DNA from 4 places in the Dermacoccus sp. Tok2021 genome. Region 4 is predicted to be linked to each of the others. Evidence: riboswitches for the same ligand, from Rfam matches in the RefSeq annotation. Region 4 holds a riboswitch; each other region holds the start of a gene.
What was found. Region 4 has a riboswitch for S-adenosylmethionine ahead of K9D12_RS13790 (MetQ/NlpA family ABC transporter substrate-binding protein). Riboswitches for the same ligand answer to the same signal wherever they lie in the genome.

Region 1 (4,204 bases), on a different contig from region 4:
TGCCCTCCTTGCCGAACGACGTGATGGCCGGGATGTCGATGGACGGGCGCGCGATGACGATGCCCAGCGCGAGCAGCACGATCGTGCCGACCTTCATGAAGGTCGACAGGTAGTCACGCGGAGCGAGCAGCAGCCACACCGGAAGGACGGCGGCGGCGAAACCGTAGATGATGATGGCCCACGCGAGCGCCGTCGGCGAGAGCGTGAACAGGTCCTTGCCCCAGTCGGTGCCGGCAACCCAGCCACCGGCGACGATGGCAAGGAGCAGCAGGACGACGCCGATGCCCGAGACCTCGGAGACGGCACCCGGGCGCATGAAGCGCAAGTAGCAACCCATGAAGAGCGCGATCGGGATCGTCATCGCGAGCGAGAAGACACCCCAGGGCGACTCGGCAAGGGCGTTGACGACGACGAGGCCGAGCACCGCGATCAGGATGATCATGATCGCCATGACGGCGAACATCGCCGCCCAGCCACCGACGGGGCCGAGCGTGTCGCGCGCCATCTGGCCGAGGCTGCGACCGCCGCGGCGCGTGGAGATAGCGAGCACCATGTAGTCCTGCACGGCGCCCGCGAAGATCACACCGAAGATGATCCAGAGCGTGCCCGGCAGGTAACCCATCTGCGCGGCGAGCACGGGGCCGACGAGCGGGCCGGCGCCGGCGATGGCGGCGAAGTGGTGACCGAACAGCACGCGCCGGTCGGTCGGCATGAAGTCCTGGCCGTTCTCGAACTGCTCGGCCGGGGTGGCGAGGTCGTCGCGCGGGCGGATGACCTTGTACTGGATGAGGCGGCTGTACAGCATGTAGCCGATGACGTAGCTGCCGACGGCAGCCATGACGAACCAGATCGAGTTGACGTGCTCGCCGCGGACGAACGCGACCATCGTCCAGCCGATGGCGGCGATGACGGCCGCGACGGCGATGACGATCTTCTGACGTCCCGTGATCTGGCGGGGTAGGTCGACCGCGACCGGGGGCGTGTTCCCGTCGCGCTCGGGGGTTTTGGTGCTCGACGCGGGCACGGAGACCTCCCTTTTCGTGTGAGTGTGAGCAGGGCCACGTTATGCGGTGTCGGGTAGGTCACAGGGCTTTGACAACGCACGCGCAGGTCACACCTTCATCACGAATTTGGACGAACGTCACGCAGTGGGGCCGGTGGGGCGCGGCCCGTCGCCGAACCAGTAACGGCGGCTGTCTTCACGAACGTCCTCGAGCTGCCCGCCACAGGCCTCGATGACGGCGCGCGAGGCGCCGTTCGTCTGCGCGCAGCAGACGAGCACGGGGGCGATGTCGAGCGCGGCGGCTTCGGCGAGCCCGAGCTTCAGAGCCTCCTTCGCGATGCCGCGTCCGCGAGCGGCCGGCCGCACGGAGTAGCCGATGTGGCCGCCGAGTTCGTAGAGGAACTCGTTGAGCGCGTGACGCAGGGCGAGGTGACCGACGAGGGCGCCGTCGTCGACGATCCAGAAGTAGGAGCAGTGGACGAGGCCGGTGTGCGGCGGCCACATCGTGTTGCCCTGGCGGGCGCAGTCTTCGACGTAGGCGGCGAAGCCGTCGGGGGTGATGTCGACGTCGGTGCCCGCGAAGAAGCCCGATCCGTCCATGCCGCCCGCGCACACCCAGCGGTCGTCGCGCGAGTCGGTGGTGGCGTCGCGGAACTCGCGCAGCATGGCCGACCAGTCGTCGTAGCGCGCGGCGTCGGGGGCGATGAGTTCGATCATGTCGGTCATCTCATCACCCCCGACCGTGGGGCGTCGATCAGTTTTCGGTGCGCTTAGTGGGCGCGCAGGCCGTCGACGCCGCGGGGCTCGTCGCCGCGCACGGTGACGCGGTGCATGACGCGGGTGTTCGTGTAGTCGCGGTTGGCGTAGTGGGAGGTGGCGCGGTTGTCCCAGATGCCGACGTCGCCGGGCGCCCAGCGGTGACGGATCGTGTGCTCGGGCTGCGTGAGGTGGGCGTAGAGGGCGTCGAGGATGGCGCGCGACTCGGCGTCGGAGACGCCACTGACGTGGGAGGTGAAGCCGGGGTTGACGAACAGGCCGCGGCGGCCGGTCTCGGGGTGGACGCGGACGACGGGGTGTTCGACGGCGGGCAGTTCGGTGACGATCTCGCCCTCCCACTCGTGGCCGCCGTTCTTCTTGAGGAAGGCGCCCCACTCGCGGTTGCCGTCGTGGACGGCGAGCAGCTGGTCGGCGAGCGCCTTGAAGGGTGCGGAGAGGGAGTCGTAGGCGGCCTGGCTGTCGGCCCAGGACGTGTCGCCGCCGTAGGGCGGGAGCGTCACGGCGCGGAGGATGCTGATGGACGGCGGCCGCTTCATGAAGGTGACGTCGGTGTGCCAGACGTCGGAGAAGGAGAACTCGGGGTCGCTCGAGTCGATGTTGTAGATCTCGCTGCGCTCGTGGTTGCCGGCGACGGGGTGGCCGGGCGTCAGGTCGCCGAGGAGGTTGCCGAGGCGTACCTGGGCGTCGTCGTCGAAGCCGTGCTGATCGCGGAAGAAGAGCACCTTGTGGGCGAGCAGGGCGCGGCGGATGTCGAAGGCCGCGATCTCGTCGATGGACGCCAGGTCGATGCCGTGGATGACGGCGCCCAGGGCCGGGCCGAGGCGCTCGATGCGCAGTCCGGGCGTCGTGGCGGGAGCGTGGGTGGCGAGAAGTGTCATGACAACCTCTTTGTTCGTTGCGCTTGCGCAGACGCCGGGCGGCGACGCGCCAGGTCGTTACTCGGGGCACCCCACCGCAGCGGAGGGTTGCCGTCCGGCCAGCCGAGACTTATCGCCGGAACTCGAGACCCAGACATAAGTTAACCCACACGGTTACCAAACTCATGGTTATGACTAGCCAGTGTCCACATCCTGGCCTCGTCCGCCCGCGGCGTGATGTCGCAAGGTCCCGATGTGCGCGGCATTTCCCGCACAGGCGGCTCCCTTCCCCACCGGTTCACACTGCCGAAGGCGCCCCGGCACACCGTCCGCCAGGACGCGCCCACCTTGGCGGGTGGCCGTGCTGCAGGCGATCTCGGGGCCACCGGCCGTCCTGTAGCGTCGGAGACAAACCATGACGTGGCAATGAAGGAGCACCGATGAGCCTTGCGAAGAACGCGACCGCCCTGCTGTCCAAACTGCCCGATCAGACCGCTGCCTTTCTGGCGGACGGCTACCTGTTCCAGGAGCGCCTGCGCAAGGCCGAGGGTCGTAGCCCCGGGGACGCGCGACCGCTCGCCACCCGCCTGCTCGGACGCCCCGCGCTGATCGTGCGCGGCAAGGAGGGCGTCGACCTGTTCTACGACACCTCGCGCATGAAGCGTGACGGCGCGATGCCATTGCCGGTGCGCGGGCCGCTGTTCGGTAAGGGCGCGGTGCACGGTCTCGATGACGAGGAGCACCGTCACCGCAAGGCCATGCTCATGCGCATCACCTACGACGACGCTCAGGTTCGCCGCTTCATGCCGATTCTCGAGGATGAGATGCGCAAGACGCTCGCGCGCTGGGAGCAGGAGCCGGGAACCGTCTACGACGGAAGCGTCATCACGTATGGGCGTGCCGCCCTGCGGTGGGCGGGCGTTCCCGGTAGCGAGGAGGAACTCGACACGTGGGCGCAGCGTCTCGGCCAGATCGTCGAGGGCTTCGGGCGCAAGAGCCCCGCGCACGTCGAGGCGTGGATCAACCGTCGTCGGTGCGACGCGTGGGCGGCCGACCTCGTGGCGCGCACCCGACGAGGTGAGATCACGCCCGAACCCGGCACCGCGCTGCACGAGGTCGCGAACGCGACGAACCTCGACGGCTCACCGCTCGACGAGCACACCGCTGGGGTCGAGTTGCAGAACACGACGCGTCCGACCATCGCCGTCGCGCGTTTCGCAGCCTTCGCCGCTCGCGCACTCGTCGAGCACCCCGAGTACCGCGAGCGCATCGCCGACGAGGTGGCATCGAGCGGCACGCTGCTGGAGAACCCGACGGCCGTCGCCTTCGCCCAGGAGGTGCGCCGCGTCTCCCCGTTCGTGCCGATGCTGCCGGCCTTCGCCCGTGACTCCTTCGAATGGGGAGGCCAGAAGATCCGTCGCGGCCAGCGCGTGCTCATCGACATCCTCGGCACGAACAACGACCCGCACGAGTGGGACTCGCCCGAGGAGTTCCGCCCCGAACGCTTCACCGGTGTCGACGCGGAGAAGATCCAGAGCTTCATCCCTCAGGGCGGTGGCGACGTCGC
Region 2 (4,204 bases), on a different contig from region 4:
AGTTCGCGAGAGCCTTGCCGAGCGCCTGGCGACGCACCATGAGCATGCGCTGCAGCACGGTGATGAACGAGGCCACCGCGAGCAGGGCGAGCACGATCGTCAGGACGATGTACGGCAGGTCGAACAGGCCCGTGAGGCCGGTGGTGACGAGAACCGCGACGAGACGGTCGGCGCGTTCCGCGATGCCGACGTTCGCCTCCATACCGAGACCCTCGGCGCGAGCCTTGGCGTACGAGACGACGGAACCGAGCACGAGACAGGCGAGCGCGAGGCATGCCATGAGGAAGTTGTCGCCCTGGCCGGCGAAGTAGAGCACGAGGCCACCGAAGATGGCGGCGTCACCGACGCGGTCGAGCGTGGAGTCGAGGTAGGCGCCCCACACCGACGAGCGACCCGACAGGCGGGCCATGTTGCCGTCGAGCATGTCGGAGAAGACGAAGGCCGTGATGAACAGCGTGCCGACGAGGAACTCGCCGCGCGGGTAGAACCACAGCGCGCCGAACGAGACACCGAGCGTGCCGACGATCGTGACGACGTCAGGGCTGATGCCGAGGCGCAGGAGCAGCTGCGCCAGGGGGCGGAAGATCGCGGAGAAGAAGGCGCGCGCGTACTTGTTCAGCATGGTGACTCAACTGTAGCGGTTCGATACGTCGAGCCGAGGTGCGCGCCGCGCCGGACGAGTCACATCTCACCCCGCGTTCACGAGCCGCACGCCCCGCGAGGTCGAGGCCGTCAGTCGGTTGGCCAGGACGCCGCGATGCGCTGACGGCTGTCCTCGAGAAGCACCGGGAGAGCCTTCGTCTGGCCGACGATCGGCATGAAGTTCATGTCGCCACCCCAGCGGGGCACGATGTGCTGATGCAGGTGCGCAGCCACGCCGGCGCCCGCGACATCGCCCTGGTTCATGCCGAGGTTGAATCCGGCCGGGTTCGACGCCGCCTTGAGCGCGCGAATGCCCTGCTTCGTCAGCTTCGTGAACTCCTCGGTCTCCGCGTCCGTGAGGTCGATGTAGTGCGGCACGTGACGGTAGGGGCACACGAGCAGGTGGCCCGGGTTGTACGGGAAGAGGTTCATCACGACGAAGCAGTGCTCACCGCGGTGCACGATGAGGCCCTCGGCGTCGTCCTTGCCCGGCGCCGCGCAGAACGGACAGCCGTCGCCGGCGTCCCTCGAGGGGCGGTCGGCCTCGATGTAGGCCATGCGGTGAGGCGTCCACAGTCGGCCGAACCCGTCGGGCTCCCCCGCGAAGTCGTGCTCGGACTCGGCGTGCTCGGGAGTGAAGTCCTCGTTCTGCGTGACCATGCGCCCCATCCTAGGGAAACCCGCGCGCCGGGTCAGACCGGAGCGATCTCGGCGAGTTTCTCCACGAGCCGCTCGTCGCTCGCAGCGCCCGCGTGGGCCAGGCCGCCCACGCGCTCTGCCACTTTCTGTGCGACGGCTGCGGCATCGCCTTCACCCACGACGGCGACGGCGCTCGCGAGTCCGCCGAGGCCGCTTGCGGCGTCCTCGAGGTCGAGCCAGTCGTCGTCGGTGAGTTCCGCTGTCACACCCGCCCACACGACGCCCGCGGCCATGACGCCACGTTCGGCCAGCGATCCGACGCTCTCGCGCGGCAGCGAGCCGTCCTCACCGAGGTAGAGCACGACGGCGTTCGCCGCCGGCTTCGACGGGCAGGCGATGCAGCGCTCGCGCTGGTCGAGGGCCCAGATGATGTCGCTCATCGCTGCTCCTTCGTGGCCGCGAACGGTGCGTCGCGGTGCATGTGTCGCTCCTCCGGGGCACCGAGTCCGAGACGCTCGTACAACGGGCGCGCCTTCGGACGCGTGTTGAGCAGCATCCGCTCGACGCCGCGCGCGTCCGCCCAGGCGTCGACGGTGCGGAGCATGCGTTCGCCGAGTCCCGCGCCACGCTCGTCGGGCACGACGAAGACGAACGCGACGTACAACCACGGCTTGGCGCCGCGCGCGAGCGTCGGCATCCGGTGGACGAGGGCGCACTGCACGATGCCGACGACGGTGCCGTCGGAACGGGTGGCGATCCACGTGGGTACCTCGTCGAAGGCCGAGAGGAAGTCGTCCGCGTACTCGGTCACGAAACCGGCCCGATTCAGGTGCCCCTCCTCGAGGTCCGAGCGCAACCGAAGCGCTGCACAGGCGAAGGCGTCGTCACGCCTGGCCCGGGCGATGGTGATCGTCATGGCGCCAGTCAACCACGGCTTGACCCTTCGGCAAACGCCCCGCGCCGCACGGCAAACCACGATGTGAGACACGAGTCCCGCCCCTCGATACCGCCCGGGATATCCTCGGACCAGGTCACGAGCGCCAGCGTCAAACCCCGGTTTGCTGGCCGGCAACCCTCCCACCGCGGCGGGGTGCTCCGGGTGACGACCTGGCCCGGCGTCGGATACGCCCGGGCAAGCGCGGAAGCAGAGCTTCCGGCGCACCCCGCGTGCGAGGTTCGCGCACGGGTAGCGACCTTTCGAGGAGTTGTCATGAGCGCTCAGGACTGGGCTTTCGAGACCAAGCAGATCCACGCCGGCCAGGTGCCGGACGGGGACACCGGATCGCGCGCGCTGCCGATCTACCAGACGACCTCGTTCGTCTTCGACTCCGCCGAGACGGCGGCCAACCGCTTCGGCCTGTCCGACCTCGGCCCCATCTACACCCGCATCGGCAACCCGACGTCGCAGGCCGTCGAGGAGCGCATCGCGGCGCTCGAGGGTGGCGTCGGCGCCCTGCTGCTGGCCTCCGGCCAGGCCGCGACGACGTTCGCCATCCTCAACGTCGCGCAGGCAGGCGACCACGTCGTCGCGTCGCCCGCTCTCTACGGCGGTACGTACAACCTGCTCAAGTACACGCTCAAGCGTCTCGGTGTGGAGACCACCTTCGTCGAGGACATCGGTGACCTCGACGCGTGGAAGAACGCCATCCGACCGAACACCAAGCTCCTCTTCGGTGAGACGCTGAGCAACCCCGACCAGAAGGTCCTCGACGTCGCGGGTGTTGCCGCTGTCGCCCACGACGCCGGCCTGCCGCTGTTCGTCGACAACACCGTCGCGACGCCGTACCTGCTGCGCCCGATCGAGCACGGCGCGGACGTCGTCATCCACTCGGCGACGAAGTACCTCGGCGGCCACGGCACGTCGATCGCCGGCGTGCTCGTGGACGCCGGAACGTTCGACTACGCCAAGGAGCCGGAGAAGTTCCCGCAGTTCAACGAGCCGAGCGAGAGCTACCACGGCCTCGTTTTCGCCCGCGATCTCGGCGTCGGTTCGGCGCTCGGCGCGAACCTCGCATTCATTCTCAAGGCGCGCGTCGAACTGCTGCGCGACCTCGGCTCCGCCGTGTCGCCGTTCAACGCCTTCCTCATCGCGCAGGGCCTCGAGACGCTGTCGCTGCGCGTCGAGCGTCACGTGGAGAACGCGGAGAAGGTCGTCGCTTACCTGAGCGAGCACGCGCAGGTCGAAAAGGTCTTCTACGCCTCGAAGGACGACAGCCCGTACAAGGAGCTGGCCGACCGCTACCTGCCCACCGGTTCCGGTGCAGTGTTCTCCTTCGAGATCGCCGGCGGCATCGACGCGGGCAAGGCGTTCGTCGACGCCCTCGAGCTGCACTCGCACGTGGCCAACATCGGTGACGTCCGCTCGCTCGCCATCCACCCGGCGACGACGACGCACAGCCAGGGCAGTGACGACGACCGCCGCGGCGCCGGCGTCACGCCCGGCCTCGTGCGCCTGTCGGTCGGCATCGAGAACGCGAACGACATCATCGCCGACCTCGACAAGGGCTTCGCAGCCGCGAAGGCTGCCTCCGCCTGATCGCCCGCACCGCGGAGACTACGACGAAGCCGCCACCCCAAATCGGGGCGGCGGCTTCGTCGTATGTGGATCAGGCCTCGGCAGGTGCCTCGGCCGCCGTGGGCGACGTGTTGTTGCGCGAGGCGATGTACGCGGCGATCTCGGCCACGGCCTCGTCGACCGGCACGCCGTTCTTCTGCGAGCCGTCGCGGTAACGGAAGCTCACGGCTCCGTTGTCGCGGTCCTCCTCGCCGGCGATGAGGATGAACGGCGCTTTCGACTTCGAGGCGTTGCGGATCTTCTTCGGGAAGCGGTCGTCGCTCGTGTCGATCTCGACGCGTACGCCGGCCCGACGCAGCTTCTCGCCCACCTCGCCGAGGTAGTCGTAGTACTCCTCCGCGACCGGAA
Region 3 (4,204 bases), on a different contig from region 4:
GGCCAGCGCCGACGTGCGCATCCTGTCGCCCATCCCGGGCAAGAAGGCCATCGGTATCGAGATCCCGAACGCCGACAAGGAACTTGTCAGCCTCGGTGACGTGCTGCGCAGCCAGGCGGCCCGCAACAATCACCACCCGATGGTCATGGGTGTCGGTAAGGACGTCGAGGGTGGCTACGTCGTGGCCAACCTCGCGAAGATGCCGCACATGCTCGTCGCCGGTGCCACCGGTGCCGGTAAGTCGAGCTTCGTCAACTCGATGATCACCTCACTCCTCATGCGGGCCACGCCCGAAGAGGTGCGCATGGTGCTCGTCGACCCCAAGCGCGTCGAGCTGACGGCGTACGAGGGCATCCCGCACCTCATCACGCCGATCATCACGAACCCGAAGAAGGCCGCCGAGGCTCTCGAGTGGGTCGTGCGCGAGATGGACGCGCGCTACGACGACCTCGCCGCGTTCGGCTACAAGCACATCGACGAGTTCAACAAGGCCGTGCGTGCGGGCAAGGTGACCCTCCCGCCGGACAGCAAGCGCAAGCTCGCGCCGTACCCGTACCTCCTCGTCGTCGTCGACGAGTTGGCGGACCTCATGCTCGTCGCGCCGCGTGACGTCGAGGCCTCGATCCAGCGCATCACGCAGCTCGCGCGTGCCGCCGGTATCCACCTCATCCTCGCGACGCAGCGCCCGTCGGTCGATGTCGTCACCGGCATCATCAAGGCCAACGTGCCGTCGCGTCTGGCGTTCGCGACGTCGTCGCTCGCCGACAGCCGCGTCGTGCTCGACCAGCCCGGCGCCGAGAAGCTCCTCGGTCAGGGTGACGCGCTCTTCCTGCCGATGGGCGCGAGCAAGCCGATGCGTGTGCAGGGCGCGTGGGTCAACGAGTCGGAGATCCACGGCGTCGTCGCGCACGTCAAGGCTCAGCTCGCGCCCAACTACCGCGAGGACGTTCAGCAGACGGCGCCCAAGAAGGAGATCGACGAGGACATCGGTGACGACCTCGACGTGTTGCTGCAGGCGGCCGAGCTCGTCATCACGACGCAGTTCGGTTCGACCTCGATGCTGCAGCGCAAGCTGCGCGTCGGCTTCGCCAAGGCCGGTCGCCTCATGGACCTGCTCGAGTCGCGAGCAATCGTCGGCCCGTCCGAGGGGTCGAAGGCGCGCGACGTCCTCGTCAAGCCCGACGACCTCCCCATGACGCTCGCGCTGCTCAAGGGCGAGGACGTTCCGGACGATGCCGTGGCCAGCGGCGCCGACGGCGGTCCGGTCGACCTCGTCGCCCAGGCGCAGGGCGATCTCGACGAACCGGGCGAGCAGTACTACGACGGGCACGACGGCGGTGACGGTAGTGAGGACGCCTGGGAGCTGACGCAGCACGGTCGCTGAGGTCGCCAGGTCGGCGGCGCCAGCCTGATGGAGGAGTCCCTGCATCCCGGATCATCGGGATGCTGGGACTTTTGTGTCCCGGACGGTCCCGTGTGGCGTCCGAGGTGGTAGTTGCGATACAGGTGTCGTGTCCCAGTATGTGGATTCTGCTTGTGGGTGGCGCGACCAGCCAGTTGACTGCATTCATCCCATCCAGAGCGGCCGAGAGATCTGGCTCGTCGACGCCGCAGCAACCGACCCTCGCGGAACGGTGCTCACGCCAGAAGCGATGGAGTTGATTCTCATGTCGGAACACCGCGTTTCGTCTTTTCGTGCCTGCCGACGTCGGACGGTTGATTTGATGCGCCGTCGCGTCAGTGCATGTCGCTGAAGAACGCACGACGATCTCAACGCCTCCGTGGGCGCGACCCTCGCGACTTTCGACTCTCGGGTCGTAGCCCGCCCATGCCCGAGATGCCGTCCGGTCGGATCACCGATTGTCGATGTGACCCGGTACGTCGTACGCGCGCTAGACGCCCTTCCCCGCTCACTGATCAAGAGATGAGTTTCATGTTGCCCACAGCACCACCTCACACCGAGATCGTTGTCTCGGTGGTGAAGCCCGATCTTCGTCCCGTGTTTCGCCGCGCGGTCTCGAGCGTCTGGGTCATCACGACTGCCGGGGAGGCAGGGCCGGTCGGCTTGACCGCTTTGTCTGTCCACTCGGTTTCGGTCGACCCACCCCTCGTGTCCTTCAACATCAGTCGCACGTCTCACTCGCTGGCTTCAATCGTGCGAACCGGACGTGTCGCCCTCCACCTTCTCGACGAGAACCAAGGGCAGCTCATGACCCGATTCGCCGGCCCGCGTGAGGCCCGGTTTCAGGACGACGGTCTCTGGTCGTGGGACAGGACCGGTCTGCCGCGACTCACGGACGTCGCAGCTCGATTGACAGCCACGGTCCGTGATGCCCATGAGGCGGGAGACAGCTGCCTCATCGTCGCCGAGGTGGATAGCGCCGAGCACGTCGCAGATCGCGGTCCGCTTGCCCACCACAACGGAGCGCATCACAGCGTCTCGCCCTCAGTGTCACGAACGACGAACGGAGTCCGATGATGAGCACGTCCACGAACCAGCCGACCTTCCACTGGTTCCTACCGACCTCCGGCGACTCGCGTGGAATTGTCTCTGGAGGTCATGGGGCCGCGGTCGAGGGCACTGATCGAACCCGTGAACCGTCCGCGGGCTACCTGCGTCAGGTGGCACAGGCGGCGGAGGCCAACGGTTTCGAATCCGTCCTGACGCCAACGGGTCTGTGGTGCCAGGACTCCTGGCTCATGGCCGCTGCGCTTTCCCAGCACACTGAGCGGCTGAAGTTTCTCGTCGCCTTCCGCCCAGGGTCCGTCTCGCCGACTCTGGCAGCGCAAATGGCCACCACCTTCCAGACCATCACTGACGGTCGACTCCACGTCAACATCGTCACCGGGGGAGAATCGTCCGAGCAGCGGGCGTTCGGCGACTTCCTCGGCAAGGACGCCCGATATGCGCGGACCGGAGAGTTCCTCGACGTCGTGAGTCGGTTGTGGGATTGCGAGGATTCGTTCGACTATCGCGGCGAACACCTGGTGGTGGAACAAGCGCGACTCTCGCGGACGCCGACCCCGCGTCCCGAGGTCTTCTTCGGCGGATCTTCGCCAGCCGCACTCGAGATCGCGGCCCGCCACGCCGACGTGTACCTCACCTGGGGGGAGCCGCCGGCACAGGCCAAGGAGAAGATCGACCGAGTCCGCGAACTGGCCGCCCGGCAGGGCCGCACTGTGCGATTCGGTATTCGGTTGCACACGATCTCCCGAGACACATCCGCCGAGGCCTGGGCGGTCGCGGAAGGGCTACTCAAGCGCATCCCCGCGGAACTCATCGAACGTCAGCAGGACGCGCTGCGTCGGTCGGAATCCGAAGGGCAGCGGCGCATGCTCGCGCTGAACGGAGGGACCACTGCCGATTTGGAGATCTACCCCGGGCTCTGGGCTGGCGTGGGGCTGGTGCGCGGTGGAGCCGGAACGTCGCTGGTCGGTTCACATGCTGAGGTCGCAGACCTGATTCGGCAGTACCGCGACGTCGGCTTTGACGATTTCGTGTTGTCCGGATACCCGTGCCTGGAGGAGGCCTACTGGTTCGGTGAGGGGGTGCGCCCACGGGTGGAGGCGGTCCCGGCGGAAGAGCATTCGCACGACCGAGCCGTGAGCTGAGGATCTTTCTCGAATTCGAGGGTTTGCACCGGCCAGGTCGTGGCCACTGACCTGGCCGGCATTCTTTCCGCAATTGCATAAGCAAATGTTTGACAAATCATAATGAAAACCTATGAGGAGTGACTCATGAACGTGACGAGCAGCACAGCTCGGGCGTCGACGGCGGCAGCTGTTGCTTCGCCGGGATCGGCCGACGACACCTTGCCTGCCCGAGTGCGCTTAGGCAGCGCTGGCTCCAACGCGCGCCGTAGGAGGCGGCGGAATCTCATCCGCAGTGATCACGAGCCGCCGAGTTGGGAGGTGCGGGCTCTGAGCCCGCTGGCAATCATCGCGGTGTGGCAATCCGTGAGTGTCATCGGTTGGTTGCCGCAGGACGTTCTCGCACCGCCATCCCGGGTCCTCTCAACGCTGGGGTCGCTGATCTCCGACGGCACGCTCACAACTGCCCTCAGCGTCTCGGTGCAGCGTGCCGGGTTCGGATTCGCACTGGGGTCGCTCATTGCCTTGGGTGCAGCGCTCCCGGTGGGCCTGACGCGTACCGGTGAGGCGATTATCGATCCGCCGATGCAGATGCTCAGGACTCTGCCCCTGC
Region 4 (4,204 bases):
GCGCTGACCATGAGGAGGGTCTGCCCGACCGACTCCCACAGCACGGGGCGCAGTGCGCTCCAGTCCGTGTCCGCAGTGATGACCTTCATGCCGTGGCCTCCTCGAGTTCGTGGACGGTGGCGACCTGGGCGAGGTCGGTCAGCACCTGCGTGACGGTGACGTCGTCACCGCGCAGGGCCAGGGTCAACGTCGTGAGGTTCGCTTCCTTGAGGGGCGTGAGGCCACCGTGGACGATCTCCGGTTCGACACCGCGGGCGCCGGTGGAGGCGAGAACCCTTCCGAATCCAGCGGAGTCGTGGACGGTTGCCGTGACGAGGCGTCCGCTCACCCTCTCGCGCAGCCGCGCGATCTCGCGGGCGTCGGGCACGTTGCGCAGCGTCGCGTCGACGAGCCGCCGCGTGGCTGACGATGTCGGTGCGCCGAGCACCTGCTCGGTCGGCCCGGATTCGACGAGGCGGCCGTGTTCGAGGACCACGACGTCGTCGGCCAGTTCACGCACGACGTCCATCTCGTGCGTGATGACGACGATCGTCACGCCGAGCTCATCGTTGACGCGGCGCAGGAGGGCGAGGACGTCCTTCGTCGTGTCGGGGTCGAGGGCGGAGGTCGACTCGTCGGCGAGCAGGATCTCCGGGTTCGTGGCCAGGGCGCGGGCGATGCCGACGCGCTGCTTCTGGCCGCCGGACAGCTCGTCAGGATAGGCCCAGGCCTTCTCCGTCAGACCGACGAAGTGGAGCAGTTCGGTGACTCGCGCCTCCTGCTTGTCCTTGTCCCAACCGGCGACCTCGAGCGGATAGGCGACGTTGGCGTACACCGTGCGCGAGCGGATGAGATTGAACTGCTGGAACACCATGCCGATGCGGGCCCGCAGAGCTCGGACCTGCTTTGCTCCCAGACCCGCCAGATCGACGCCGTCGACCTCGACGGAGCCGGTCGTCGGGGTCTCGAGCGCGTTGATGAGCCGCACGAGGGTGCTCTTGCCTGCACCGGAGAACCCGATGACGGCGAGGACGCGGCCGGTAGCGACGTCGAGGTCGATCTCCTGCAGCGCGGTGACGTTCTTCTTGCCGCGCACGAAGGTCTTGCTCACGCCGCGCAGCCGGACCGCCGGCGCGTTCTCGGGTCGGGCCGGGGGAGTGGGGGTCACTTCTTGGCCTTGATCTGCGACTCGATGCGGGTGAGGATGCCGCGCACGTCCGCGACGGAACGCTTCACCTCGTACTGGGTTCCCTTGGTGCGCTTGGAGATGAGGTCCTGCACCGACTTCTCGTGGTACGCCTGGACGAACTTCGCGTACGTCGGGTTGTCGGCGTCCTTCTTGCGGGCCACGATGACGTTGATGTACGGCTCCGAGGACTTCGCCTTGGGGTCGTCCTTGAACAGCGCCTTGCTCGGGTCGAGGTTCGCGTCGGCGGCGAAGTTGTTGTTGACCACGGCGCCCTCGACGGAGGGCAGGGCGGCTGCGGTCTGGGCAGCGTCGACGGGCGTGACGCCGACCTTCGACTTCGCGGCGTCGATCTCGGCGGGCGTCGACAGGGAGTTGCCCCCGCCCTTGAGCGTGAGCAGACCGGCGCTCTGCAGGAGCAGGAGGGCGCGTGCCTGGTTCGTCGCGTCGTTCGGGATGGCGACCTTGCCGCCGTCGGCGAACTCGTTCACCGTGGTGTGCTTCTTCGAGTACAGCGACAGCGGCACGATGTAGGTGGAGCCGACCGGCGTCAGGGTGTCGTTCTTCGCGGCGTTGTAGTCGGCGAGGAACTGCAGGTGCTGGAACTGGTTGACGTCGACCTGGCCCTGGGAGAGCGCCGGGTTGGCCTGCGTGTAGTCGGTGAAGTTGACCGGCTGGATGTCGAGGCCGTACTTCTCCTTGCCGACCTTGACCAGTTCGGTCCAGTACGGGTCGGACGCTTCGGTGGTACCGACGGTAATCTTCGTCAGCTTCTCGTCGTCGCTACCCGTGAAGGCCTTGATGCCGAAGCCTGCGGCGAGCGCGACGACGAGGACGCCTGCGCCGATGGCCGCGTACTTGGGGCCGTTGCTCTTCGGCTTCTCGGGCAGGGCCTGGACGGCCGGGCTGGCTCCGGGGGTGGTGGAGTTGGTGTTCTCGGACATGGTGATGCCTTCCTCGAAGGGGCGTGCGAGGCGCCGGTGGGGTGGGCGGCGACGACCGCCCGACGATGGGTGCGGTCAGTGCTTGGGGCGCGCGAACGCGGCGTCGTGCGTGTGCGGTCGCGCGGTGGGGGCCTGGGTGGGGCGATGCGTGTGCTGCATGTGATCTCCCGGGATCGGGCGCACCGGTACGAGGCCCTCGAAAGGGATGTGTTCCGGGTGCGGAACGTGCTTGCCGCGCGGTTGACGCGGCCGTGTCATCACCTGGAGCACCCCGCCACGTTCGTGAGGGTTGCCGTCCGACCAGCCAGGGCTTTGCATCGGATCTCTTGACCGGCATCACATTAGAGGCGCCGCGAGAAGCCCGTCAAATCAAGTGATCTGGGCCACTCTGTGTCACCGCTGGGCCGAGTTTCCTGCGGTTGGGTAGTCGCCGCCTCGACCCAACGGCAGGAAAGTCTGCCCAGTGGAGAGATGCGCTGACGCCGTGCTCTCCCCGTGGGCTGGAGTCACTAGGGGCGGAGCGTGGACTCCACGGGGTCGAGGTACCCCGAGCTCGCGCTTATTTGCTCGGCGGAAGAACGTCGGTCTGCGCGGGGAGGTCGGCCACGCCGACCGGGCACGTCACGCCCTTGTAGCCGTGATTGCAGTACCCGCCTGGATTTTTCGCGAGGTACTGCTGGTGGTAGCCCTCGGCCGGCCAGAACTTTCCGGCTTCGTCGGCGGGCTTCATCTCCGTCGTGATGGCGCCGCGGCCCGCGTCGGTCAGCGCATCCTGGAACGCTTCCGCGGTGCGACGCGTAGCGGTCTCCTGCTCGGGCGTCGTCCAGTAGACCGCAGAGCGGTACTGCGTGCCGATGTCATTGCCCTGACGGTTGGCCGTCGTCGGGTCATGGTTCTCCCAGAACGCCTTGAGCAGCTGGGCCGGGGAGACCTTCTCCGGGTCGTACGCGATCTGGACGGCCTCGGTGTGGCCCGTCGTGCCCGTGCAGACGTCCTCGTACGAGGGGTTCTCACGGTCGCCACCCATGTAGCCGACGGCCGTCGAGACGACCCCCGGGATCTGCCATAAGATGCGCTCCGCACCCCAGAAACATCCCATCGCGACGTACAGCGTCTCGGTCTTGTCCGGCCACCCGCCGAGCAGTGGCGTGCCGAGAACGTCGTGCACGGCAGCGACGTCGACCGGGGCGGAATCCTGACGGGTGAACCACATGGGGCGTTCCTTTCACTGGAGTCGCTGTGTTCAACGCAGGCGTGTCCGAGAGGATTCCGAACTCGCGGAGCAACCGCGTGAACGGCGCGCGTCAGTCGACGAGCGGCGGCACTTCGAGCGGGATGGGGCGCAGTAGCCTCGCGCGGATCTCGACCATCGTCTGCGCGTCCGTGTCGAGCGCGACGTCCTCGGAAAGCGTTGGCACCCAAGGCGGCACGGCCCGCTTGTCGCCGTCGTTGTCAAGGCCGACAAGCACCATCGTGCACTCGGTCGTGAGGTTCAGTTCGCCCGTGCGCGGGTTGCCCGAGCGCACTCGCGCCGACACGTGCATGCTCGACGTGCCCGTGTGGATGAGCCGCGCCTGCACCTCGACGAGGTCGCGGACGTGCAACGGCTGGTGGAAGCGCACGCCGCCCGCGTACACGGCCACCGCCGAACCCTGGTTCCAGCGCTCCGCAACGAGGGTTGTCGCCTCGTCGATCCACTCCATGACGACGCCGCCGTGCACGTTGCCGCCCCAGTTGACGGTCGTCGGTGCCGCGAGGAAGCGCAGCGTCTCGCGGCACGACTCCGTCGCGTCCCGTGTAACTCTGCTTCACCATGTCGGCTTCGATGCGGGTGCGCACGTCGGTGAGGGTGACGGCGCGCTCCTGCTGGTCGCGTTCCCACTCGTCCTGCGGCGTGAACGTCGGGACAGGTGTGGGCTTCCGGTCGTCGTCGACCGCGACGAAGATGAGCAGGCACTGTGTGTTGACGCGCAGCTCGCCCTGACGCGGGTCGCCGGACGAAACGGTCGCGACGATGCGCATCGACGTGCGTCCGGTGTGGACGACACGCGACTGCACCTCGACGATGTGGCCCACCTCGACGGGGCGGGTGAAG

Region 1: linked by a shared signal. The riboswitch ahead of K9D12_RS12235 (TauD/TfdA family dioxygenase) and the one ahead of K9D12_RS13790 (MetQ/NlpA family ABC transporter substrate-binding protein) in region 4 are both predicted to bind S-adenosylmethionine.
Region 2: linked by a shared signal. The riboswitch ahead of K9D12_RS00810 (bifunctional o-acetylhomoserine/o-acetylserine sulfhydrylase) and the one ahead of K9D12_RS13790 (MetQ/NlpA family ABC transporter substrate-binding protein) in region 4 are both predicted to bind S-adenosylmethionine.
Region 3: linked by a shared signal. The riboswitch ahead of K9D12_RS15390 (flavin reductase family protein) and the one ahead of K9D12_RS13790 (MetQ/NlpA family ABC transporter substrate-binding protein) in region 4 are both predicted to bind S-adenosylmethionine.

What each region holds. Positions count from the first base shown of each region.
Region 1 is NZ_JAGTHU010000022.1:34,457-38,660, reverse strand. It holds gene K9D12_RS12245 (carbon starvation CstA family protein) at 1-1,024, opposite strand, end outside; gene K9D12_RS12240 (GNAT family N-acetyltransferase) at 1,142-1,729, opposite strand; gene K9D12_RS12235 (TauD/TfdA family dioxygenase) at 1,774-2,658, opposite strand; SAM riboswitch class IV at 2,673-2,788, opposite strand; gene K9D12_RS12230 (cytochrome P450) at 3,078-4,204, shown strand, end outside.
Region 2 is NZ_JAGTHU010000001.1:178,290-182,493, reverse strand. It holds gene pgsA (phosphatidylinositol phosphate synthase) at 1-622, opposite strand, end outside; gene K9D12_RS00825 (HIT domain-containing protein) at 733-1,302, opposite strand; gene K9D12_RS00820 (hypothetical protein) at 1,335-1,721, opposite strand; gene K9D12_RS00815 (GNAT family N-acetyltransferase) at 1,718-2,197, opposite strand; SAM riboswitch class IV at 2,311-2,426, shown strand; gene K9D12_RS00810 (bifunctional o-acetylhomoserine/o-acetylserine sulfhydrylase) at 2,492-3,817, shown strand; gene thrS (threonine--tRNA ligase) at 3,888-4,204, opposite strand, start outside.
Region 3 is NZ_JAGTHU010000032.1:3,643-7,846, forward strand. It holds gene K9D12_RS13820 (DNA translocase FtsK) at 1-1,384, shown strand, start outside; SAM riboswitch class I at 1,570-1,659, shown strand; gene K9D12_RS15390 (flavin reductase family protein) at 1,934-2,479, shown strand; gene K9D12_RS13830 (LLM class flavin-dependent oxidoreductase) at 2,479-3,612, shown strand; gene K9D12_RS13835 (ABC transporter permease) at 3,739-4,204, shown strand, end outside.
Region 4 is NZ_JAGTHU010000031.1:14,324-18,527, reverse strand. It holds gene K9D12_RS13800 (methionine ABC transporter permease) at 1-89, opposite strand, end outside; gene K9D12_RS13795 (methionine ABC transporter ATP-binding protein) at 86-1,099, opposite strand; gene K9D12_RS13790 (MetQ/NlpA family ABC transporter substrate-binding protein) at 1,144-2,109, opposite strand; SAM riboswitch class IV at 2,330-2,441, opposite strand; gene msrA (peptide-methionine (S)-S-oxide reductase MsrA) at 2,669-3,322, opposite strand; gene K9D12_RS15385 (acyl-CoA thioesterase) at 3,414-3,812, opposite strand; partial or broken gene K9D12_RS15380 (hotdog domain-containing protein) at 4,150-4,204, opposite strand, start outside.